DNA from 3 places in the Sphingobium sp. PAMC28499 genome. Region 3 is predicted to be linked to each of the others. Evidence: riboswitches for the same ligand, from Rfam matches in the RefSeq annotation. Region 3 holds a riboswitch; each other region holds the start of a gene.
What was found. Region 3 has a riboswitch for cobalamin ahead of cobW (cobalamin biosynthesis protein CobW). Riboswitches for the same ligand answer to the same signal wherever they lie in the genome.
Positions count from the first base shown of each region.

Region 1: another riboswitch for cobalamin. It lies ahead of E5554_RS10695 (cobalamin biosynthesis protein CobG); the one in region 3 lies ahead of cobW (cobalamin biosynthesis protein CobW).
Region 2: another riboswitch for cobalamin. It lies ahead of E5554_RS08005 (TonB-dependent receptor); the one in region 3 lies ahead of cobW (cobalamin biosynthesis protein CobW).

Region 1 covers NZ_CP039248.1:2,196,973-2,201,179, forward strand. The annotation lists gene E5554_RS10680 (hypothetical protein) at 1-82, opposite strand, end outside; gene E5554_RS10685 (MarR family transcriptional regulator) at 252-761, opposite strand; tRNA gene E5554_RS10690 (tRNA-Gln) at 924-998, shown strand; cobalamin riboswitch at 1,176-1,388, shown strand; gene E5554_RS10695 (cobalamin biosynthesis protein CobG) at 1,668-2,720, shown strand; gene E5554_RS10700 (precorrin-8X methylmutase) at 2,720-3,349, shown strand; gene cobI (precorrin-2 C(20)-methyltransferase) at 3,346-4,068, shown strand; gene cobJ (precorrin-3B C(17)-methyltransferase) at 4,065-4,207, shown strand, end outside.
Region 2 covers NZ_CP039248.1:1,649,443-1,653,649, forward strand. The annotation lists gene dapF (diaminopimelate epimerase) at 1-746, opposite strand, end outside; gene E5554_RS08000 (threonine/serine dehydratase) at 787-1,794, opposite strand; cobalamin riboswitch at 1,934-2,176, shown strand; gene E5554_RS08005 (TonB-dependent receptor) at 2,347-4,191, shown strand; gene E5554_RS08010 (iron ABC transporter permease) at 4,178-4,207, shown strand, end outside.
Region 3 covers NZ_CP039248.1:963,449-967,655, forward strand. The annotation lists gene fahA (fumarylacetoacetase) at 1-278, shown strand, start outside; gene maiA (maleylacetoacetate isomerase) at 275-919, shown strand; gene E5554_RS04620 (Rieske (2Fe-2S) protein) at 916-1,293, shown strand; cobalamin riboswitch at 1,324-1,566, shown strand; gene cobW (cobalamin biosynthesis protein CobW) at 1,743-2,795, shown strand; gene cobN (cobaltochelatase subunit CobN) at 2,795-4,207, shown strand, end outside.

The DNA of each region.
Region 1 (4,207 bases), 1.2 Mb from region 3:
TGTCCGATGCCTTTTCCGAACAGGCGGACAGGCTCAGTCCCAGGGCGGACAGGGCCGTGATGGCCAGAAGGGGTGCGCGCATGATGTCTCCTCATTGCGTTGGCAAGGCTTGGGCAGCGCCGCATCATATCTGACGCGGCGCTGCCTAATCTCTTGTTGTCGCATCGTTTCAAGCGGAAAACCGGTTCCCACTTTTCCGCACGACGCTCCTAAAAGCGCGGCAGCGGCCATAAGGTTGCGTGGTTTCGCGATCAGCCGCCGCTGAGGCCGAACACCATCGACCGGTCGGCATCGGGGATCAGACCCTCCATCACCCGCCAGAAACCGGTGACGGAACCCTGTCCGGCCTGGGCATAGGCGGCCGCCATCTTCTCGCGCAGCGCGCGGAAAAGCTCGGCCTCCAGTGCGCGGCCGGCGGCGCTGAGGCGCAGCAGTTTCTGCCGCCGGTCGCTGCTGCCGGGCCGGGTCTCGATATAGCCGCGCTCGATCAGGTCATTGAGCACCCGGCCGAGCGATTGCTTGGTGATCGCCAGCAGGCGCAACAGATCCTTCACCGTCAGGTCAGGCTGGCGCGAGATGAAATAAAGGGCGCGGTGATGGGCGCGGCCCAGGCCCTGCGCCGCCAGCCCCTCGTCGATCGAGCGGGTGAGCGCGGAATAGCCGAAATAGAGCATCTCGATGCCGCGCCGGATTTCGTCCTCGCGCAGGAACAGCGGCGAGGCCGGTGCGATCTGGCTGGGCGAGGGGGTTTGGACGGACATCGGTGCGGGTTTCCGGCTGGAGGGGAGGGGGCGTGGCGTTGATCCCTAAGATGGGTTGGGCGGGAAGGAAAGGGAAAGGCGAAGTCCATCGTCAGGAGGGCTTTTCTTTCGTGCATCAGCCGCTATATGGCGGTCCCGCGCTGACTTGGATCGGCGCATTGCTGGGGCGTCGCCAAGCGGTAAGGCAGCGGCTTTTGATGCCGCCATGCGCAGGTTCGAATCCTGCCGCCCCAGCCATAATTTTCGGTATCCGACGCCGCGTCGCTTTCCTTGCTTCCGGTTTCCGTTTCGGCATCTTCCGTCGGTATGCCTTGGGCGTCGAGCCGGCAGCGGGACTGCCGATACCCATTCCATGTCTTGGCGAAGCCCGATGTTTCGATTAGGGCATCATCGATGCGCCGGTTCATACTGGCGCATTGCATAACTGACGCCGGTGTTCCGCAAGGAACTTAATCGGGAATGCGGTGCGGGGGCCTGGCCCCTTATTCCGTGGCTGTCCCTGCAACTGTAAGCGGATAGCGCGATGCACGAGCCCATGAGGGCAGCCACTGGACAGAGCGTCCGGGAAGGCGTGCATCCCGCAACGACCCGCGAGCCAGGAGACCTGCCGGCGTTTCGGTCGCTCTTGTCCTGACCCAGGGATTGGTCATGGCACGGTCTCTCTTCCGTCTGGGCGGCGAAGCGTGTGGCTGGGGCTGCACGGCCGCGTGGTGTCGGGCGCCTGTCGCGCCTGCCTGCCGCCTCGCGCCGACCGGCGATGCCGGCAAGCCCCGCCTGGTTGCGTCCCGGCGCGCGGAGGATGTGCCTGTGAGCCAGACCGGCGCGGGCAGGGATAGGGCGACCGCGAACCATGCGGTAGCCCACGGGCCGGCCGTTCGGGGCTGGTGTCCCGACGCCTGGCGCCCGATGGCGGCGGGCGACGGGCTGATCGTGCGCGTGAAGCCGCGCCTCGGCCGTCTTTCGGCCGACGACCTGGCGGCGCTGGGCGAAGCGGCGATCGCCCATGGCAACGGCCTGATCGACATGACCCGGCGCGCTAACCTCCAGATCCGCGGCGTGCGCGACGATAGTTGGCGCCCCTTGCTCGACCGGCTGCTCGACCTTGGCCTGGTCGACCACGATGCTCGGCGCGAGGGCGCGCGCATGATGATGGTCGCGCCAGACTGGCGGGCGGGCGACGACAGCCATCGCATCGCCAGCCAGTTGCTTGATCGCCTGGACGAATTGCCGGACTTGCCGGGCAAGATGGGCTTCGTGATCGATGCCGGCGCCGCGCCGCTCCTGCCCGGCGAAGCGGGGGATTTTCGCATCGAACGGGCGCGCGATGGCGGCCTGATCTTACGTGCGGAGGGGCGGGCACAAGGCGTGCCGGTGGATAGCGGCGGCGAAGTGGATGCGCTGCTCGCACTCGCCCGATGGTTCGTGGAGAGCGATGGCGCGCGCGCGGGGCGCATGGCCCGGCATGATGCGCCCCTGCCGGATTGGGCAACGGGCAGGGCAGAGGCCGCGTCGCCGCGCCCGCGACTGGTCCCCGGCGCATGGGATGGCGGCATGGCCTATGGTCTTCCCTTCGGCCGGATCGACGCGCGGCATCTTCTCGACGCGCCGGCCATGCGGCTAACCCCATGGCGCATGCTGCTGGCCGAAGGACAACTGCCAGGCCTGTGCGCCGACGCGGCCGACCCGCTGATCCATGTGGAGGCCTGCCCCGGCGCGCCTGCCTGCCCGCAGGCGAGCGTGGCGACCCGCGACCTCGCCCGCCAACTGGCACCCCATGTGGCGGGCCGCCTTCATGTCTCCGGCTGCGCCAAGGGCTGCGCCAGTTCGATTCCGGCCGACATCGTGCTGACGGGGCGGGACGGGCGCTACGACCTGGCCTTCCATGCCTGCGCAGGATCGGCGCCCGTCCGTCCTGACCTCACCGCCACCGACCTTCTTGCCCATTTCGGAGCCTGTTGATGCCCCATGATTATGAGAGGGACGGCGCGGCGATCTATCGCCAGTCCTTCGCCACCATCCGCGCCGAAGCCGACCTCGGGCGCTTTGCTGCCGAGGAGGAACCGGTCGCAGTGCGCATGATCCATGCCGCGGGCATGGTGGACCTTGCGGGCCATATCCGCTTTTCGCCGGGCTTTGCAGCGGCGGCGCGGCAGGCCCTGATCGCAGGGGCGCCGGTGCTGTGCGATGCGCGCATGGTGTCGGAAGGGGTCACGCGCGCGCGCCTGCCCGCCGACAATGCCGTGCTCTGCACCCTGCACGACACCGCCGTGCCGGACATGGCGCGGGCGATGGGCAATACCCGATCCGCCGCCGCGCTGGAATTGTGGCGGCCGCATCTTGCCGGGGCACTGGTTGCCATCGGCAATGCGCCCACGGCGCTGTTCCACCTGCTCGACATGCTGGAAGATCCGGCCTGTCCGCGTCCCGCAGCGATCATCGGCTGCCCGGTCGGCTTCGTCGGCGCGGCGGAATCCAAGGCCGCTTTATGGGCGGCGCAGCCCGTGCCCTGCTGCGTCGTCGACGGGCGGTTGGGCGGCAGCGCGATTACGGTCGCGGCGATCAATGCGCTGGCGAGCCGCGCGGAATGAGCGGCACCGTCTATGGCGTGGGCCTCGGCCCCGGCGCGCAGGACTTGCTGAGCGTGCGCGCCGACCGGCTGGTGCGGAGCGGGCGGCATGTCGCCTATTTCCGCAAGGCTGGCCGGCCGGGGCAGGCGCGCCGCATCGCGCAGGGCATGTTGCGGGACGATGCGATCGAACTGGCGATGGAATATCCGGTGACGACCGAAATTCCGCTCACCGATCCGCGCTACAATGATTGTTTAGCCGCCTTCTATGCCGACTGCACTGGCCGGCTGCTGGCGATCGCGGAGGCGGGCGAGGATGTGGTCGTCTTGTGCGAGGGCGATCCCTTTTTCTACGGCTCCTTCATGCATTTGCACAGTCGGCTGTCGGGGCTGGTCCCGGTCGAAGTGGTCCCCGGCATCATGGGCATGTCGGGGGCGTGGAATGCGACCGGCCTGCCGATCACCTGGGGTGACGATGTGCTGACCGTGGCGATGGCAACCCTGCCGGAAGAGGAACTGGTCCGCCGCATCCGCGATACCGACGCGCTGGTGGTGATGAAGATCGGCCGCCACCTCGCCAAGCTGCGCCGCGCGGTGGCGGCGGCCGGGCGCAGCGATCAAGCATGGCTGGTCGAACATGCCGCCATGCCGGAACAGCGCGTGACCCGGCTGGCCGATGTCGACAGGGTCACGCCCTATTTCTCGATCCTGCTGATCCACGGTCAGGGGCGTCGGCCATGAGTCTTGCGGCGGGAGAGGGGGGCTGGATCGCGATCGCGGGGCTTGGGCCAGGGGACGAAGCGCTGGTGACGCCGGAGGTCGACGCCGCGCTGGCTGCCGCGACTGACGTGGTGGGCTATATCCCCTATGTCGCGCGGGT
Region 2 (4,207 bases), 690 kb from region 3:
CCGCCCGGTGCCCAGTCGATCTCCAGGTCGCCGCCCGGCAGGCTGACCGTCACCGGGCCGGCCATCAGCTTGCGGCGGATCGCCGCGACGGCGGTGGCGCAGGCGCCGGTGCCGCAGGCGCGGGTCAGGCCGGCGCCCCGTTCCCAGACGATCAGGCGCAGATGCTGCGGGCCGACGACCTGCGCGAAATTGACGTTCACGCGGGCGGGGAAGAGCGGGTCATGCTCGATCAGCGGGCCGAGGCGCTCGAAATCCACCGCGTCCAGATCCTCGACGAAGAAGATCACATGCGGGTTGCCGACATTGACGGCGGCCGGCGCGGGCAGGTCTTCCCAGCTGGCCGACATCGTCAGCGTGTCCATCGGATAGCCAAGCGGGATCGCGTCCCAGTCGAAGCGAGGCGCGCCCATGTCGACGCTGGCGCCGCCGTCCACGCTCTTGGCGTCGAGCAGCCCGGCCCTGGTCCGGATCAGCACATCCTTGCCAACGAACAGCGGCACGCAGCGGGTGGCGTTGCCGCAGGCTTCCACTTCCGAACCGTCGGAATTGAAGATGAGCATCGACACGTCTGCCTGATCGCCGGTCTCCGCATCGCCGATGACGATCAGCTGGTCGCAGCCGATGCCGGCATGGCGATCGGCAATGGCGCGGGCGCGCGCCTCCGTCATCGCGACCGGCGCCTGGCGCGCGTCGATCACGACGAAATCATTGCCCAGACCATGCATCTTGGAAAAGCGGCTCATCATGGCGCCGCATTTAGTGCGGGACGGGGCAAAAGACCAGCGGTCAGGCGTCTTGGCCGCCGATGATCGCGGCATAGGCGGCCGGATCGACATTGGCGCCGGAGATGACGAGGGCGGTGGCACCGTCGCTGGGCGGGGCGAGGCCGGCAAGCATGGCGGCGAGCGCGACCGCGCCGCCCGGTTCGACCACCAGCTTGAGCGTGGTGAAGGCGAAGCGCATCGCGTCGCGCACCTGATCGTCGCTGACGACCAGGCCGCCGGCCAGCAGGGCATGGTTGATCGGGAAGGTCAGCGCGCCGGGGCTGGGCGCCAGCAGGGCGTCGCAGATGCTGCGCGCGTCGGGCGAGACGGTTTCGCGCATGCCGCTGGCGAGCGAGCGGGCGGTATCATCGAAACCGGCGGGCTCGACCGCATAGACGCTGATGTCGGGGCGGGCGGCCTTGACCGCCGTGGCCGTGCCCGCGACCAGCCCGCCGCCACCGCAGCAGACGAGTATCTGTGCGAGGTCAGCGCCGACGGCCTGGGCCTGCTCCAATATTTCGAGGCCGATCGTGCCCTGGCCGGCGATGATGAAGGGATCGTCGAAGGAGGGGACGAGGGTGGCGCCGCGTTCGGTTGCAAGGGCGGTGGCGATTTCCTCACGGCTCTGGGTGAAGCGGTCGTAGGGGACGACCTCTGCGCCGAGCGCGCGGGTGTTGGCGGTCTTGATCGCCGGGGCATCGGCCGGCATCACGATCGTGGCGGGAATGCCGAGCAGGCGGGCGGCGAAGGCGACGCCCTGGGCATGGTTGCCCGAGGACCAGGCGACGACGCCCGCCGCCCGTTCCGCAGCGTTCAGCCGGGCGAGGCGGTTATAGGCGCCACGGAACTTGAACGATCCGCTATGCTGGGCGCCCTCGAACTTCACCAGCACCCGCCGGCCGCAATGATCGTTGAGCGCGGCATTCTCGATCAGCGGGGTGCGGACCGCCGCCGGCGCGATCAGCCGCGCGGCATCGGCGACGTCGGCGGCAGTGATGGCCATCAAGGATAGATCTGGCGAATCGGTCATGTCGGCTCCTTGGGTCAGAGGCCCCTGCATAGCCGCCCGCCGGCGCCGCGCAACGATCCGCCGGGGCGATCCTGGCCCGCTTGGCAGGGCTTGTGCTTTGGCTTATGGGGGCCGCGCGCCGGGGCGGTCAAAAGCCCCGGACGCGCATGATCGCGCCGGTGCCCGCAAGGGCTGAAAACGGGAATGCGGTGCGGGGGGCGCAGCCCTTCCAAATCCGCGGCTGTCCCTGCAACTGTAAGCGGTGAGCGCGATGCGCAGGGTTCCCAGGCTCTTCAAAAGGGGAGGGCCGGAACCGGCCACTGGACCGACAGGTCCGGGAAGGCTGGCGCATCGCTGCCCTGACCCGCGAGCCAGGAGACCTGCCGGCGTCTGGTCGCTCTTGCCCTGGCCCAGGGGATGGCCATGGCGCGGTGTTTCCGTCGAGCGACGCCCATGGCGGCCGGGGCCGCATCGGTGCGTGGGGCGGGGCGCTGGCGTCTTCCCGATCCTCACGCAGCGACCGCTTGTGCGGACGCCCCGGTTCCAAATCGACGGACGCCGGGGGACGATAAAATGAAGACGTTGGGGATTTCGCTGATCGCGCTGCTGACCGCTACGCCGGCATTGGCCCAGGATGACGATATCGTCGTCACCGCTTCGGGCATCGCACAGCCGCGCGACGAGGTCGGCCAGGCGATCACGGTGATCGATGCCGACACGATCAGGACGCGCCAGGCGGTCGATGTCGTCGACCTGCTCGCCACCACGCCGGGCGTCCGCTTCAGCCGCAACGGTTCCACCGGCGGCGTGACCGGCGTGTCGCTGCGCGGCGCGGAGACGACCCAGACGCTGGTGCTGATCGACGGGGTCAAGGTCAACGACCCGAGCGGCATCGGCGACGGCTATGATTTCGGCCATCTGTTGACCGGCAATATCCGCCGGATCGAAGTGCTGCGCGGCTCCAACTCGGTGGTCTATGGCAGCCAGGCGATCGGCGGCGTGGTCAATGTGATGACCGGCGCGCCGAGCGAGGGTTTCGAGGTCAATGCCTCGGCCGATTATGGCTATAGCGATACGCTGAATGCCAAGGCCGATGTGTCGGGCACGCGCGGCGCGGTGTCGGGCGGCGTTGGCGTCGCCTATTTCAACACCGACGGCATTTCCTCGGTCGGCCGATCCTTCGGCGGCGTGGAGAAGGATGGCTATGAGAATATCGCCACCAACGCCAAGCTGAAGATCGCCTTTTCCGACAGCCTGAGCCTCGACCTGCGCGGTTACTATATCCATGCCGATCTCGACTATGACAGTTTCTTCGGCGCGCCGGCCGACAGCAGCGACGTCAGCAAGCTGGACCAATATGTCGGCTATGCCGGAATCAATCTGGCGCTGCTCGACGGCAAGCTGACCAATCGGGCCGCCGTCACCTGGCTGCGCAACGATCGCGACTATTATTTCGTGCGCGGCACTGACCCGGACTATGGCTATTCGGGCACCAATCTGCGGTTCGAATATGAGGGCGTCTATGCCCCGGTGGATCAGGCCAAGCTGATCTTCGGCTATGAGCATGAGCGGCCGGACTATGAGTATTTCGGCTTTGGCGACATAGCGAGCGCGAAGGCGAACATCGACAGCGTCTATGCGCTGGCGGTGGTGAAGCCGCTTGCCGGCCTCGCCGTCACTGGTGGGCTGCGCCATGACGATCATAGCCAGTTCGGCGGCGCGACCACCTTTGGTGCCAACGCCAATTACACGCCGAACGCCGGCGCGACGAATATCCGCCTCTCCTATGGCGAGGGCTTCAAGGCGCCGTCCCTCTATCAGCTTTACGACACTTATAGCGGCAACAGCGCGCTGCGGCCGGAGCGCTCGAAAAGCTATGATATCGGCTTCGACCAGAGCCTGGACGGGGACAAGGCCGTGCTGTCGCTGACCGCCTTCCGGCGCGACACCCGCAACCAGATCAATTATGACTATGCGACCTACACCTATGGCAATCTGGACCGGACCCGCGCCAAGGGCGTGGAAGCGACGCTGACGCTGAAGCCGGTCGAGGCGCTGACGGTGGCGGCCTCCTACAGCTATGTCGATGCGCGCGACCGGTCGGGCGGGGCCACCGATGGCAATCGCCTGCCGCGCCGCGCCGCCAATGCGGTCAGCCTGTCGGCCGACTATCTCTGGTCCTTCGGCCTGTCGACCGGCGCGACCCTGACCATGGTCGGCGACAGCTATGACGACACGGCCAACACCCGCCGGCTCGACGGCTATGCGCTGGCTGGCCTGCGCGCGTCCTTCCCCATGGGCGACCATCTGGAAGTCTATGGCCGGATCGACAATCTGTTCGATGCGGATTACGCCACCGCCTATGGCTATGGCACCTATGGCCGGTCGGCCTATGGCGGCGTGCGTGTCCGCTTCTAAGGGGCGGCGGCATCCT
Region 3 (4,207 bases):
TCAGCCAGATCGTCACCCATCATGCGTCCAATGGCTGCAACCTGATGCCCGGCGACCTGCTGGGCAGCGGCACCATCTCCGCCCCGACGCGCGATGGCTATGGCAGCCTGATGGAGATCAGCAGTGGCGGGCGCGAGCCGATCGAGCTGCCGTCGGGCGAGACACGCTGCTTCCTGGAGGATGGCGACGAGGTGACATTGCGCGCCACCGCGTCCGCCCCCGGCCATGTGTCGATCGGCTTTGGCGAATGCCGCGCGATGGTCGTGCCGGCGCGATGAGCGACCTTACCCTCCATGGCTATTGGCGATCGAGCGCGAGCTATCGCGTGCGGATCGCGCTGGCCTTGAAGGGCGTCGACTATGCACAGGTCACTCATGACCTGCGCAGCGGTGCGCAGCGCGCGCCCGACTATCGGGCGATCGCGCCGCAGGGGCTGGTGCCCGCACTGGTGGATGGCGACAGCGTGCTGACGCAGAGCGGCGCGATATTGGAATGGATCGAGGCCCGCTGGCCCCAGCCGCCCTTGCTGCCCGCCGATCCGGACGAGGCGGCGATCGTCCGAGCCATGGCCGGCATCATCGCCTGCGATATTCATCCGCTCGGCAATCTGCGCGTGTTGCAGGCGCTGCGGCAGGATTTCGGCGCCGATGAGGATCAGGTCCGCGCCTGGATCGCCCGCTGGACCGGCGAGGGGCTGGCCGCGCTCGAAACATTGGTCGCGCGCCATGGTGGCACCCATGCCTTCGGCGACGCGCCCAGCTTCGCCGACTGCCATATCGTGCCCCAACTCTACAATGCCCGGCGCTTCGGCGTCGACCTGACGCCCTTTCCGCGGCTGTGCGCCGTGGACGCGGCGGCATGCGCGCTCCCCGCCTTTGCCGCCGCGCACCCCGATCGCCAGCCCGACGCCGATGCATGAGTGACACTGACAAGCACCTGTTCGCGACGCCGGCCGGCGTGCGCCTCTGCCCGATCGACGAGATTGCCGACGGCAAGGCGCGCAATTTCGTGCTGCAGATGCGCGCCGGCCGCTTTCATGGATTTGCCGTGCGGGATGGCGATCAGGTCGCCGGCTTTGTCGACCAATGCCCCCATGCCGGCCTGCCGCTGGCGCAGCAGTTGGACGATTATCTGACCCCCGATGGTAGCCATATCAGATGCAGCTGGCACGGCGCCATTTTCCGCCGCGACGATGGTGTCTGTGTCGGCGGCCCCTGTGTCGGTCAGCGCATCGCGCTCTGGCCGCTCGCCATCGCCGATGGCTGGATTGTCACCGCTGCCCAAAGCGACTAGGAACCGGCCCAGGGACGGCGCTTCGCATCGTCCCGACATGATCGCGCCGGTGCCCCCACGGGGGCTTAAAATGGGAAGGCGGTGCGGATGCCATGGCATCCAAGTCCGCAGCTGTCCCTGCAACTGTGAGCGGCGAGCGTGATGAACAAAGCTGTCCCCGATGCGGGATCAGCAGCCACTGGGCCGGACGCTAAATCCTGCGAGGCCTGGGAAGGCCGTTCCTCCCGCTATGACCCGCAAGCCAGGAGACCTGCCAGCGTTTAGGTCGCTCTTGCTTTGGTCCAGGGGATGGCCGGGGCACGGTGTTCCGTCTGAGCGACAGGTTGGCGGCTGGAGCCGCGCGGTCACGCATCTGCGGGCGAACAAGCGCCCGTCCGCGATGCCGGCCGGCCGTGCGTGCGCGCCCGGTTCGCTCCCGCCCCGGTTGCTCCGGCGCGCGAGTATTTGTCATGGCCAACACTGCATCTGCCAAGATTCCGACCACCGTCATCACCGGCTTTCTGGGCGCGGGCAAGACCACGCTGATCCGCCATCTGCTGGAAAATGCGAAGGGGCGCCGCCTCGCCCTCATCATCAATGAATTTGGCGATGTCGGCGTCGACGGCGAACTGGTGAAGGGCTGCAACGACGCCGCCTGTCCTGAAGAGGATATTGTCGAACTGGCCAATGGTTGCATCTGCTGCACCGTGGCCGACGATTTCCTGCCGACCATGACCGCCCTGCTCGACCGGCCGAGCCCGCCCGACCATATCATCATCGAAACCTCGGGGCTGGCCCTGCCCAAGCCGCTGGTCAAGGCGTTCCAGTGGCCCGACATCCGCACCCGCGCCACGGTGGACGGCGTCGTCGCGCTGATCGACGCCGATGCGGTCGCCGCCGGTCGCTTCGCCACCGACGAGGCGGCGCTCGCCGCGGCGCGCGCCGCCGACCCCAATCTGGACCATGACAGCCCGCTGGAGGAATTGTTCGAGGATCAGCTCGCCTGCGCCGACATGGTGGTGCTGAACAAGAGCGACCTGGTCGATGCCGACACGCTGGCCGCTGTCGAGGCGCAGGTCGATGCCGAGACGCGGCCCGGCGTGAAGATCGTCCGCGCCGCCCATGGTGCGGTCGATATCGGCGCGCTGCTGGGCATCGTCGCAGCGGCCGAGGATGATCTCGACGCCCGCCCCTCGCACCATGAGGCGGAGGGCGAGGATCATGACCATGATGATTTCGACAGCTTCGTCGTCAGCGGCGATGCGGTGGCCGATCCCGACACGTTGGTGCAGGCGCTATCCGCGCTGATCGCCGCCCATGACGTGCTGCGCGTCAAGGGCATGGTCGCGGTTGCCGGCAAGCCGATGCGTCTGGTGGTGCAGGCGGTCGGCCCGCGCATCCAGCATTTCTTCGACCGCCCCTGGCAGGCGGGGGAGGCGCGCCGGACCCAGCTGGTGGTGATCGGCCAGAAGGGGCTGGACCGCGCCGCGATCGAGGCCGACATCCAGGCCGTGCTCGGCTGATGCATCTCCTGTCCGCCACGCCGGGAACGATCAGCGACGGCGAGGAGGCGATCGACCTCGATCAGCCGCCCGGCGACATCGTCATCCTGACCGTGGCGGACAGCGATCTGGCCTGTTTCGCCGCCGCTGCCGCGCGCCTGCCCGATGACGCGCCGAGCGTGCGGCTGGCCAATCTGCTGCAGCTCAAACATCCCTATTCGGTCGATCTCTATGTCGAGAAGGTGATCGCCAAGGCGCGCTTCGTCTGCGTCATCCTGCTCGGCGGCAAGAGCTACTGGCCTTATGGCGTGGACGAGATTGCGCAGTTCGCGCGCGAGCGGGGCATCGCCTTCGCCGCGATCGCCGACGGGCGGGAGGGCGACCCGGCGCTGGATCTGGCCTCCACCGTGCCCGCGGCGATGCGCGAACAGTTGCGTGACTATCTGCGTCAGGGCGGCACCGCCAATGCGCTCTCCTTCCTGCGCTGCGCCGCTCGGCTGACCGGCGCGGATGTCGGCGAACCCGACCATCCGCTGCCGATTGCCGACGCGGGCCTCTATCTGCCTGGCCATGACCGGCCGGGCGTGGCCGAATTGCGCGCAACCTGGGTCGAGGGGCGGCCGGTGGCGCTGCTGATCTTCTATCGCGCGCTGGTGGTGGCCGGCACGCTGAGCGCGGTCGAGGCGATGGTCGCGGCGCTTGGCGCGCGCGGCTTCAATGTCGCCGCCGTGCATGTCCGCGCGCTACGCGAGCCGTTCGTGCGCGACTGGCTCGGCGGGCTGCTGGCCGACATCGCGCCCGACATCATCGTCAATGCGACCAGCTTTGCCGCCTCGTCGTCGTCCGAACCGCGCGTGCCGGGCATCTTGGAACAGGCCGACTGCCCGATCCTGCAGACCGCCTTTGCCGGGGTCGAGGAAGGCAGCTGGCGCGGGTCCGCCCGTGGTCTTGGTCCGCGCGACCTGGCGATGAATGTCGCCCTGCCCGAAGTGGACGGGCGCCTCTTCACCCGCGCCGTAGCCTTCAAGGCGGCCGAGCGGTTCGATGAACGCACCCAGTGCGGCATCGTCGTGCCGCGCGTGGCACCCGACCGGGTCGCCTTCGTCGCCGATCTGGCGTGCAACTGGGCGGCGCTGCGCCGCACTGCGCCGGCGGAGCGCCGGGTCGCGCTAGTGCTGGCCAATTATCCCAATCGCGACGGGCGGATCGGCAATGGCGTCGGCCTCGACACGCCGGCCAGCGCCGCCGCGATCCTGCGCCAATTGGGCGAGGCCGACTATGCGATCGGCGACGCCCCGCGCGATGGCGCTGCGCTGATGCGGCTGATGACCGGCAGCGTCACCAATGACCGGGCGTCGCTGGATCGGCCGGGCGAGGTCAGCCTGTCGCTTGATGTCTATCGCGCTGCCTTGGCCGCTCTGCCCGACAGCGCG